Regions from separate parts of the Selenomonas sp. FC4001 genome, predicted to be linked through region 1. Evidence: riboswitches for the same ligand, from Rfam matches in the RefSeq annotation. Region 1 holds a riboswitch; each other region holds the start of a gene.
What was found. Region 1 has a riboswitch for cobalamin ahead of T320_RS04475 (ABC transporter substrate-binding protein). Riboswitches for the same ligand answer to the same signal wherever they lie in the genome.
Positions count from the first base shown of each region.

Region 2: linked by a shared signal. The riboswitch ahead of T320_RS13035 (methylmalonyl-CoA mutase family protein) and the one ahead of T320_RS04475 (ABC transporter substrate-binding protein) in region 1 are both predicted to bind cobalamin.
Region 3: linked by a shared signal. The riboswitch ahead of T320_RS07485 (GntP family permease) and the one ahead of T320_RS04475 (ABC transporter substrate-binding protein) in region 1 are both predicted to bind cobalamin.

Region 1 is NZ_JNJF01000010.1:13,037-16,804, forward strand. Features, by position in the region: gene metG (methionine--tRNA ligase) at 1-536, shown strand, start outside; gene T320_RS04465 (TatD family hydrolase) at 538-1,317, shown strand; gene T320_RS04470 (G5 and 3D domain-containing protein) at 1,511-2,326, shown strand; cobalamin riboswitch at 2,459-2,640, shown strand; gene T320_RS04475 (ABC transporter substrate-binding protein) at 2,765-3,757, shown strand.
Region 2 is NZ_KL370794.1:13,399-17,166, reverse strand. Features, by position in the region: gene T320_RS13035 (methylmalonyl-CoA mutase family protein) at 1-2,021, opposite strand, end outside; cobalamin riboswitch at 2,207-2,392, opposite strand; gene T320_RS13030 (Na+/H+ antiporter NhaC family protein) at 2,512-3,768, opposite strand, start outside.
Region 3 is NZ_JNJF01000014.1:89,163-92,930, reverse strand. Features, by position in the region: gene T320_RS07490 (VanW family protein) at 1-282, shown strand, start outside; gene T320_RS07485 (GntP family permease) at 427-1,845, opposite strand; cobalamin riboswitch at 2,176-2,355, opposite strand; gene T320_RS07480 (nitroreductase) at 2,428-3,027, opposite strand; gene dhaM (dihydroxyacetone kinase phosphoryl donor subunit DhaM) at 3,039-3,434, opposite strand; gene dhaL (dihydroxyacetone kinase subunit DhaL) at 3,454-3,768, opposite strand, start outside.

The DNA of each region.
Region 1 (3,768 bases):
GGCAGCAGCTCAACCTGTCGGGCAGCTTTGCTGATGTTCAGCTTGACGATATTAAGACCTGGGGTGGCATCGAAGGTGGCCACAAGGTTGGTACGCCGGAACAGCTTTTCCCGCGCATTGAAGTAGAGAAGGAAGAAGCTCCTGCCAAACAGGAAAAACCGGCTAAGAAAAACAAGCAGGAAAAGAAAGCGGACAAAAAAGAACAGGCTGACGATAATGCAGAAGTCAGCATTGACGATTTTGCCAAGATTCATCTGCGGGTAGTCAAGGTTCTCGCAGCAGAACCCGTGCCCAAGACGGAAAAACTCTTGAAACTCACGGTGGATTTGGGCGATGAACAGCGTGAAATCGTGTCCGGCATTGCCAAGCACTATGAGCCTGCTGAACTTATTGGCAAGAACGTGGTCATGGTCATCAATCTGAAACCAGCCAAGATTCGCGGCATTGTTTCCCACGGCATGGTGCTGGCCGCTTCTCAGGGCGATGAATTGAAGGTTGTGTCGGTGGATATGCCGGTCGGCTCCACGGTGCGCTAAGATGGCAGCTTTTGAACTGGTAGACACGCATACTCACCTTAATGATGGGAAATTTGCGGGACAGGAAGCGGAAGTCATAGCCCGGGCAAAGGAAGCCGGTATTACCCGCTTGATTAATATGGGCGATACCTTAGAAGCCTCTGCCAAGGCGGTGGAACTGGCCGCTGCTTATGAAGGTGTATACGCCGGTGTGGGTATCCATCCCGAGGAAATCTATGAACTGACTTCTGCCGATGATGACCAGCTGGCTCGCTGGTCCGAAGCGGAGCGTGTGGTGGCCATCGGCGAAATCGGCCTTGATTACTACTGGGAAAAGGATGAAGATAAGCGGGCGCTGCAGCGGCGCATGTTTATCCATCAGCTCGATTTGGCCCGGCAGCTGCATCTGCCGGTCTGCATCCATGATAGAGAGGCACATGGGGACACGCTGGCCATCCTCAAAAAGGAAGGCAAAGACCTAAAAGGTGTCCTGCATTGTTTCTCCGGTAGCTTCGAAATGGCTCAGGAAATCTATAAAATGGGCTGGTATATCGGCGTGGATGGCCCGCTGACCTACAAAAACGCTGCGAAACTTCCAGAAATCGTGGAAAAATTCCCGTTGGAACGCATTTTAGTGGAGACAGATGCCCCATATTTGGCACCTGTACCCATGCGCGGCAAGCAGAATGAGCCGGCTTTTGTCCGTTATGTGGCGGAGAAAGTTGCCGAAATAAAGGGAATTTCTGTGGAAATGGTGGCTAAACAAACCTCAGAGAGCGCTGAGGAATTATACGGTATCTAAAACGGGAATTTGCCTGTTTTTGAGCAAAAGTGGTGGACGAACTATGAAAATAGCCGTCCACTGCTTTTTTATTCCCATTTTTCATGTGTTTTTCAGCTAAATGTGGGAGAATATATCGGTGGGATTTGACAAGGGTTCAAATCTCATGCTATACTGCTAAAAGTTCTTCACCAAACCTTGAAGGGGGCTTTTAATGAGTTTAAAGAAGCTGTTAACATTCAATCATAAAGAACAGAAAATCGTAATGTGCGTGGTGCTGGCCATTATGATGATGATGACAACTGGTTTTACCAAAACCACGTTGCCGGACGATTGGCACCAGGTGACCATTGTGGCCGATGGCAAGACAATTACGACCACGACTAATCATACGAATCCAGCTTTTATCTTAGGAAAAAATGGCGTGAAACTTAGAGCCAATGACGAATACCATCTGGAAAAGGATGGCAAGAACACGAAAATCACCGTTTACCGCGCGGTTCCGGTAACGGTAACGTACAATGGTCAGGCAAAACAGATTGTGACCAGCAAGCAGACCGTAGGTGACGCCCTGATCGAGTTGGGCTATAATCTGGAGGACGTGGAAACGCCTCTGGGACTGGATGCGAAAATTCAGGAGAACCTAGACATAGTAGTATCTGACAGTGCCAAAAAACGCGAGGCACTGCAGCGTATGCGTGAAGAACAGATGAGACCCAAGGTGCAGACGGAAATGGGCATGATGGCCTATACCGCCGCCTACACTATGGAAGCAACGGCTTACCTCCCCACAGATGGGAGCGGCGCAGGCATTACCGCCACTGGTATTCCTGCCCGCCGCGGTGTCGTTGCGGTTGACCCTGGGGTCATTCCATTGGGGTCCCGGGTATATATCCCGGGGTATGGCGTGGCTATCGCTGCCGATACCGGCGGTGCTATCCGCGGTCAGAAAGTGGACCTGTGCATGGAAACTTACGGCGAATGCATGAACTTCGGCCGGAGAAACATTGAGGTTTACGTACTAGCTTAAAAAGTGGGCTGCTACACGAGTATTGAACGTGTAGCAGCCCACTTTTTGTATGAATGGCTTTTAGAAGAACAAAGTTACTAGCATTGACAACAAATATAGATAATGATATTATATAAAACATATTGTAAACAATAAATTTTATAGGGATTAGGTGTTGTAATACTTAATAGAAAAGCCGGTTAAATTCCGGCGCGGTCACGCCACTGTAATGGGGAGCGAATCTGCAAAAGTAACGTCACTGGGGGAAACCTTGGGAAGGCGCAGAGGTGCAACGAACCAGAGCCAGGAGAACTGCCTAATTGACAATCACCGTTATTACCTGCGAGGGATGGGGAGGGGATTAGCCGTATTTTCTGTGCCATTAGGTAATTTTATAGTGCAGGCTTTCAGCTGTCCTTTTACGAGGATGGCTTTTTTGATTGTTTGGAGGGATGGAATATGCAAAAACCTTTTCGCTGGATATTGGCAATAATGTTGGTATTGAACCTGGCATGTTTGGCTGGATGTAAAGGGAATACGGCAGAACAAAAAGATAACGCGGCCTATACGGTGATGGATGTACAGGGGACGTCGGTTAACATCCAATCAAAACCACGGCGCATTCTGACGATGTCCATGAGTACGGATGAAATAATGTTGGGATTGGTAGAACCAGAGCGCATGGCAGCAGTTAATGCCATGCTGGATGATCCAGCGAGTTCCAACGTAGTAGAGTTGGGAAAACAGGTGGCGAACAAAATCCGTTATCCTTCGGTGGAGGAGATAGCTGCTTTGCAGCCAGATTTGGTGATTATTCCTGATTGGGGAGATTTGTCCCGTGTGGCAGCGCTGCGCGATTTAGGGATTCCAGTGGTGGTTTGTAAGGGGCCTCGCAGTTTGCAGGAGATTAAGGAGACAATCACGCTGCTGGCTCAGGCTGCTGGCGAACCAGAGCGAGGGGCGATATTGCTATCCAAGATGGATAAAAAGCTTGCGGATATTGGGGAAAAGGTGGAAAAAATACCTGCTGAGCAGCGACGCAGTGTGGTGCTGATTTCCTTGATGAAGGGCTATGGTGGTGCAGGCTGTTGCTTTGATGAAGCATGTCAGTTGGCTGGTGTAATCAACGGGCGAGCAGCCGCAGGCATTAAAAACGGCGAAGAGATGAGCAAGGAAAAATTGGTGGAGATAAATCCAGATATTTTATTTTTACCAACATATAATAATCATGGTCAATTTGATATTAACCGCTTCCGGTCCGAATATCTGGATGATCCTTCGCTGCAAAATATGCAGGCGATAAAAAATGGTCAGCTGTTAGAACCGGATGAAGGATATATATATAATTGTTCACAGGATTTTGTTTTTGCTGTACAAGAGATAGCCTATCGCGTCTACGGCGACAAGTTTAAATTGCCACCACAGCAGCACTTGTCAGCAATCGAGAATTAAGGGGGAATCTT
Region 2 (3,768 bases), on a different contig from region 1:
GCCTCATGAAGTTTCGGTGCCAGCTCCGGCACGATTTCGGGATAAGTTGCATCCGTGGAGCAGATAACCACCGCATCCGCCCCGGATTCCTTGGCGGCTTTCGCGGCTTCATCCACCGTGGGGAAGCCGTTATTGGTCAGCACTTCAAATGCGCCAACCTGCAGGAATCCCGTGGTGAAATCCGCTCTGGCCTTATGCTGCGGAATGGGCCCCATATTGGCCAGGAAGATTTTAACATTGTCATTGTGCTCAGCCTTGTAATCCTCCGTCGTCTTGCGCAGGGCTTCAAAGCGTTCACTCCAGCGATGCGGTGCAATGGCCGTTACTTCCTCACTGGCCGCTGCGGCAAAGGCAGCAGCAATTTCTGCCGTGGTTGCCCCGGCCTGTGCCGCTTCTATAGCTGTTTCCACACTCATAGCAGTTTTCAGCGCAGTAAGTTTTTCCGCCTTAAAGGCCTCATCCATATCCGCCAGGTATTCCTCTACCTGTGCCCTGCGCTGTTTCTTGTTCTCTTCCACATCCTCAGGCCGCGGGTCGAGCAAAGTTTCCGTCATATTCGGATACATATTGTTGCCTACAATGCGGTCCTTGCGGGTTTCCGAAGCCTTGAAGCGGGAGGCGAGGATGGCAGCAATCTCGCTCTGCGGATAACCTTCCTGCAAAGCGGCGAGCATGCCGCCCTTGCCCTCGATAACCTGGAACTCTGCCCAGATTTTTTCCTTCATCTGCTTCGTGAGCGTTTCTACTGCCCAGGAACCGCCTGCAGGGTCAATGGGCTGCAGCAGGCCGAATTCCTCCTGCAGAATAATCTGCACGTTCCGCGCAATACGGCGGGAGAATTCATCCCCCTTGCGGATGGGTTCATCAAAAGGCGAACTTTCAAAGGAATCTACACCGCCCACGACACCGGAAAAAATCTCCGTGGTATTGCGGAGCATATTGACATACGGGTCATAGACGGTCTTGAAGAACAGCGCCGGTCTCGCATGGATATGCATGCGCTGGGCATCCTTGCTGCCGCCGAAGGCCTCGACAATCTGTGCCCAAAGCGGACGCAGAGCACGCAGTTTGGCAATCTGCAGGAAGAAGTTGGCGCCCATGGAGAAGCCGAACATAATCTGACCTGCAGCCTCCTCAATGGTCAGGCCGCGTTCCAGCATGGCCCTGAGATAGGCTACCGCCGTGGCCAGCGTATAGGCCGACTCCTGCACATCATTGGCCCCGCCCCGGCTGTACACATCACTGCGCACAAAGACAGTCTTCAGACCCGGTGCATTCTTCACGGCCCACTGCGCACATTTGGCTATTTCATCATAGAGACTCGAAACGGCCTTGCTGTTTTTGCCAACAGCCGTCAATTCCCCCAAGGGGTCAGCGCCAACGATGCCCCGTACCTTCGCCAAATCCTGGCCAGAGGCTTTGAGGGCACCGGCAAACAGCGACAACATGGGAAGTGCCGACTCACCGGCATAGAGATACAGCGGATATTTATCCAGCTTCAAGCCATTCAGCAGGGTGTGCATATCATCCAGCGTGGTCACTGACACGCCCTCATCCCCAGGGGCTGCTGCCGTGCGCACATCCTGCGCCTTCAAACTCGCGCTGTCCAGCTTGATATGATAGATGGTGGAACCTTTCTCCTGTTCATGGCGCAGGAGTTCATTGTTCTCAGCAGGCATGGTTTCATCACAAACCTGCGCTATGCCCCAGGGCTTACCCAAATAACCGCTGGGCTGGGCCCCGCGCAGGAAATCATCCATGCCGGGGAAAGAATCCTTGGGCAGGATGTCTTCTGTGTCCCTACGGAAATACATAGGGTCGAAGGTGATGCCCTCATAAGTTTTGGTGTACATTTTCTTCTCGAAGGGGGCTCCCTTCAAGAGGGCGATACAGGCTTCCTTCCACTCCTCATAAGTGGGCGGGGTAAACTCGTCCAAGGGAACATCGGGAAAGTCTGTCTGCTGTTCGGCCTTTTTCAAAATGGCCTGCAGGTCCAGCTCGCCACCGGTTTCGTTACTCATAGCACAGCCTCCTCTTTTTCGGGGTAAACACACAAAAAACGGCAACCTTTTCGCGAATGCAAAAAGATTGCCGTCTAATAATCGTGCCAAACAGACCCACGGTAAAAAACCGCCGGTATCTGAATACCCCACGCTAGATTCAATCCCCTACCCATCGCTCGCAGGCACAACTCTGAAATCAGAGTCACGGTGATGTCAGAACAGGCAGTTCTCCTGGCTCGGTTTCATCATCCTGCATCGCCTTCCCAAGGTACGCTTATCTACCCCAGTGACAAAATGATGCAGGACTCCACCTTACAGTGGCGGGACCGCTCCGGCTTATACCGGATTCCCTATTAAGTCCGTAGGACACCTGTTCCCAAATATATTCAAATCTAATGCCAATATTAATACAAATTATTAAATTTGTCAAGAAACTCTGTCAATGACTCCATTTTTCTGCCCACAAAAAAATAGCAGTGAACGACAAGATTCACTGCTATCTGACACATTATTTATCTAATGATTTTACTTTACTGGAAATAACCGTCATCGCTACGAGCAGGCATGCCAGCGCCGCACCTAAGCCCATCCAGCCATTGCCGGTAAAGCCGTCCACCACATAGCCGATAAGCGAGCAGGCGGCTACCGTCATCACGTAAGGCAGCTGGGTGCTCACATGGTCTAAATGGTCGCACTGGGCACCGGCCGAAGCCAATATCGTGGTATCGGAAATCGGCGAAGCATGGTCACCGCCCACAGCACCGGAGAGGATAGCGGCCACACAGATGGTCAGCATCTGCGGGTCAGCACCTACGACAGCTACCGCAATGGGAATCAAAATACCAAAAGTTCCCCAGCTCGTGCCGGTCGCAAAAGCCAGACCAATGGCCACGAGGAAGAAAATCGGCGGCAGCAGCATGATAAGCGTCGCATTCGCGCTGACGATGCCACCGACAAAGCCGCCCAGGTTCAGATACTTATCACTGCAAATGCCCGAAAGCGTCCAAGCCAGACACAGAATGAAGATAGCCGGCGTCATTGCCTTGAAGCCCCAGCCGAAACTGTCACAGAAGGCATTGAAGGAAATGACCTTGCGAGGCAGGTATAAAAGGCCCGTAAAGACAAAGGCAATAAAGGAACCCAGTACCAAAGACTTGGAAGAATCACAGTCCGCAAACGCCTCGGCAATGCTCTTGCCCTCGTGAATTCCGCCGGTGTAGAGCATGCCGTAAACGCAGGCCGCAATCAGCACCAGAAGCGGCAGAATCAGGTCAATAATCTGGCCATTGCCCTGCTGGTCTTTGTGTACTTCGCCATTTCCCTGATATTCCTTGGGAATCTCAAAATTTTCATTGCTGCGCTTAACGTCATGCGCCATCGCGCCGAAGTCCTTGCCCGTCCAAATGATGAAGAACAGGAAGATAAGCGTCAGCCAGGCATAGAGATTGAAGGGAATCGTCTGGATAAAGAGGGAGAACCCATCAATCTCCGAGCCTTCCGGCAGAGAAGAACCAACAGCCGCCGCCCAGCTCGACACCGGCGCAATAATGCAGATAGGTGCTGCCATAGCATCGATGATGTAGGCCAGCTTTGCGCGGGATATCTTAAATTTATCCGTCACCGGGCGCATAACCGTACCTACAGTCAGGCAGTTGAAGTAATCATCAATAAAAATGACCAACCCCAAAAGCGCCGTAATGAGAGAAGCCTGACGCTTGCCCTTAATCGTGCGGGCTGCCCAGTCACCATAGGCGCTGGTAGCACC
Region 3 (3,768 bases), on a different contig from region 1:
GTTCCGGCAGGACGGGATGCCACCGTGGCAGACGGTCTCATCGACTTCGTCTTCCGCAATCCCCTGCCCCATCCCGTCTACCTCACCATCGCCAACAGCGGCAATACTCTGACCATTTACGTTCTGGGCACCAAAGCTGACTTGGGCGGCAAGAGCATTGCTCTGGTCACGGAAGGCAGCACCATGCGCCCGTCCCTCTACCGCCTTTGGATGAAAAACGGCGAAGTTGTTGACCGGGAATACCTCCACACAGATGCTTACGAACCATTAAAGCATACCTAATCCATTCAGGTTCATTTATCACAACTAACAATAAAGGCCGGTGCAACTATTTCTGTAATGTTTGACGCGAAGCGTCTCAGTGAAAGAAATAGTTGCACCGGCCTTTTACGAGCTTTGCTTAATATTTAGATGTCAACCAACAGCTTAGCAGATTCCCGTCAGCATATAGAAGATAATGCACAGGAACGGAACCAAGAACTTCATGCCCATAATCATGGCAATGTCAAAGTAAGATTCCTTATGGGACAGACCGCAGATAGCCAGCAGAGTTACCAGTGCGCCGCAATGCGGAACCGGGTCGATACCTACGGAAGCTACCGCCACGATACGATGGAGAACCTCCAAGGGAATCCCTGCGGCGATGGCCATGGATGCCCACTGGTCACCCAACGCCGACAGAGCAATGGTCAAACCACCGGAAGCAGAACCAGTAATGCCGCACATGATATTCGTGGTAATAACCGCCGACAGCAGCGGGCCAAAGGAAGCGGCAATGCCCACCAGCCATTCCGTCACAGGCGCAAAACCTGGCATAGCGGTAATAACGCAGCCGAAGGCATAGCCGGAAGCAACATTGAGCGCAGCAGAGCCAGAGGACAGTGCCGCATAGTTGACGGTTGGCAGGAAACCATCGGTGACTTTCAACCGTTTGCGGCCGATGTAGGCAGCGGCAATACTGCTAAGAATCAAAGCCACGCTGATAGACCAGATGGCCGAAACCTTACCTACATGAGAAGCCAGTAGTGTCAACTTCAAGGGCACAAAGGCAGCCAGACTTTCCTCATTCCAATGGAAGCCCCATTCCCAACCAAAGGGATTCGAGAGAATCACATTGATGACAATAACCATAAGCAGGGGAACCATTGCCCAATACCAGGGAATATTAATTTTCGGATTGCGTTTCTTACGTCCGTCACTGCCATGGTCACCATAACCTTCTCCCTGTGCCTGCAAATGTTTTGCCCTTCGGCCAATCCAGCCCCAGCCAATCAGCAAGAACAACAGGGAAGCAAACAAGCCGATGCCCGGTGCCGCCCAGGTACTTGTCTGAAAATATGAGGACGGAATAATATTCTGAATTTGCGGTGTGCCGGGCAACGATACCATGGCAAAGGAGAAGATACCAACCCAAAGCGCCGCCGGCAGCAACCGCTTGGGAATGTCCGCCTTCTTAAACACCACCGCACCAAAGGGATACATAACAAAGGCCACCACGAATACGGAGAGCCCGCCATAAGTCAAAGCCCCGCAGCCCATCAATACCGCCAGAATTGCCCGCTTTTCCCCAAGCACATCCACAATCTTGCCGGCGATGGCCGAAGCCAGTCCCCCTTTTTCCATCAGCTTAGCGAACACTGCCCCGAAAAGGAATACGGGATAATATGTCTTCACATACTCCGCTAATCTGGTCATATACAGCTCGCTGTACACCGGCAGTATATCAAACATACTGGCCAGCGCCGCCAGCCCCGCGAAAAACGGTGCAATCAGAATAATTGACCAACCGCGGTAAGCAAAATACATAAGTCCTAAAAGTGCTAATCCAATACAAAGTGCTTCCATGGTGTCCAAAGACTCCCCTCAAATTATTATCCACTATCCCCGATAGTCATGGGAACACGTCCCCTATGTAAATGGAAAAAAATAAGCTCCGATAAAGCTATCGGAGCTGCTGCAAGAACGCAGACAATCCATAGAACTGAATGAAATGTATGAGCATTTCTTCCTGTCAGATAAAACCGACAGGAAAAACCTTTCGACGAAATAGGCAAAATAATAGCTCTTCCCGCGTAGGGAAGAGCTCATTTACGCTACTCGAAAATACCCACACTAACCCAGGTTCTAAAAACTTTTCAGTACCGATAAATCTCCATCCCCATCACTCGCAGGTCAAACGGCGATTGTTAATCAGGCAGTTCTCCTGGCTCCAGATCAACATTTATCTGCGCCTTCCCAGGATGAACTCCCAGTGACATAACTATGCAGATAAACTCCCTGTTACAGTGGCGGGACCGCGCCGGCTTATACCGGCTTCCCTATTAAGTCTAAGACACCTGACCCAACCATATTCGATTGTGCTTTCGTTTACAGTATGTATATTAGCATAAATTTTCTTTATTGTCAACGCAATAAATAATTTTCATCTCAGCCAATATACGTTACTTCATTGCCCTTGATGGTGGTGATGTTCCGATTGGGCAGACCATCCGGCATATCCGGATAACCCAGACTGATGGAACCGAAAACCCATTCGTCATCCTTCATGCCGAGTTCATGGAGATAGTCCAGCAGCACCGGATTATCCTGCAGCCAGCGCAGCTGGTTTATCCAGCAGGCGCCCAAGTCCAACGCATTGGCTGCCAACAGCATATTCTCCATGGCGGCACAGCTATCCGCCATATTGTTGCCATAGTCCTTCTTATTGGCTACGACAATCAGCACCGGGGCATTGTACTTGAAGACGTAATTCCCCTTCTTGGACAGCTTGATAGCGCCGCCGATATTGGCTTCATTTTCCGGCGTAATCTCCATCTTGGCAAATTCAGACTGCACCAATTCCACCAATTTATTCAGCACCGCCGCATCGCGAATCACCAAAAAATGATTCGTATTCTTGCTCTTACCGCTGGGTGCCCGGCGGCCTGCTTCGATAACTTTCTCCAGCAGGGACGACTCCACCATCGTGGGCTTAAATTTACGGGTGCTATGCCGGGTCGCAATTACTTCTAAGATTTCTTCCTTCATGATTACCACCTTTACTCTGGGAACTTACGTACATTGTAGGATTCCTTGATTTTTACCGCCAGTTCATCCAAGGTAATGCCGCCAATGGATTCCACTGCGGCAAGCACTGCCCCTTCCACCAACGGACAGTCCAACATTCTTACCTTGCTGTCATCCTTGTCCTCGATAACGATTTCCGTGGTCATTACGGCACTGCCCATATCCATGAGCACGGCCACACCGTCATCGGAGTACACTTCATCGATAGCGTCGCTTATCTTGCTATAGCTTGTCCCCAGGCCGCCATCATCCAGTCCCCCTGCTGCCACTAACGGCGCATTGGGAGCCATCATCTTAGCGATTTCCACAACTCCTGCTGCCAATTTTTCGCTATGTGATACGATTACTATCCCGACCAAATTACTCACCCCACCGTGAAGACTTTCCTTACAAACATTTTTCGATTTCCTGCAGCATATACAGGGAAGACGTAGCTCCCGGGTCCTGATGGCCAATGCTGCGCTCACCCAGATAGCTGGCCCGCCCCTTCGTGGCGATAATGGTCTTGGTGTATTCCACACCTTTGGCAGCCGCCTCAATGGCCTTGGACAGAGCATCCTTGAGTTCGTCACCGCCATCAATTGCCTCAGACAAAGCCTTATAGGCCGGGCACAGGGCATCGAGCATGGTCTTTTCTCCCTCTTCGCTCTTGCCCCGCATCTTGATGCCGCCGATAGCGGCCTCCATGGCCACGGCAAATTC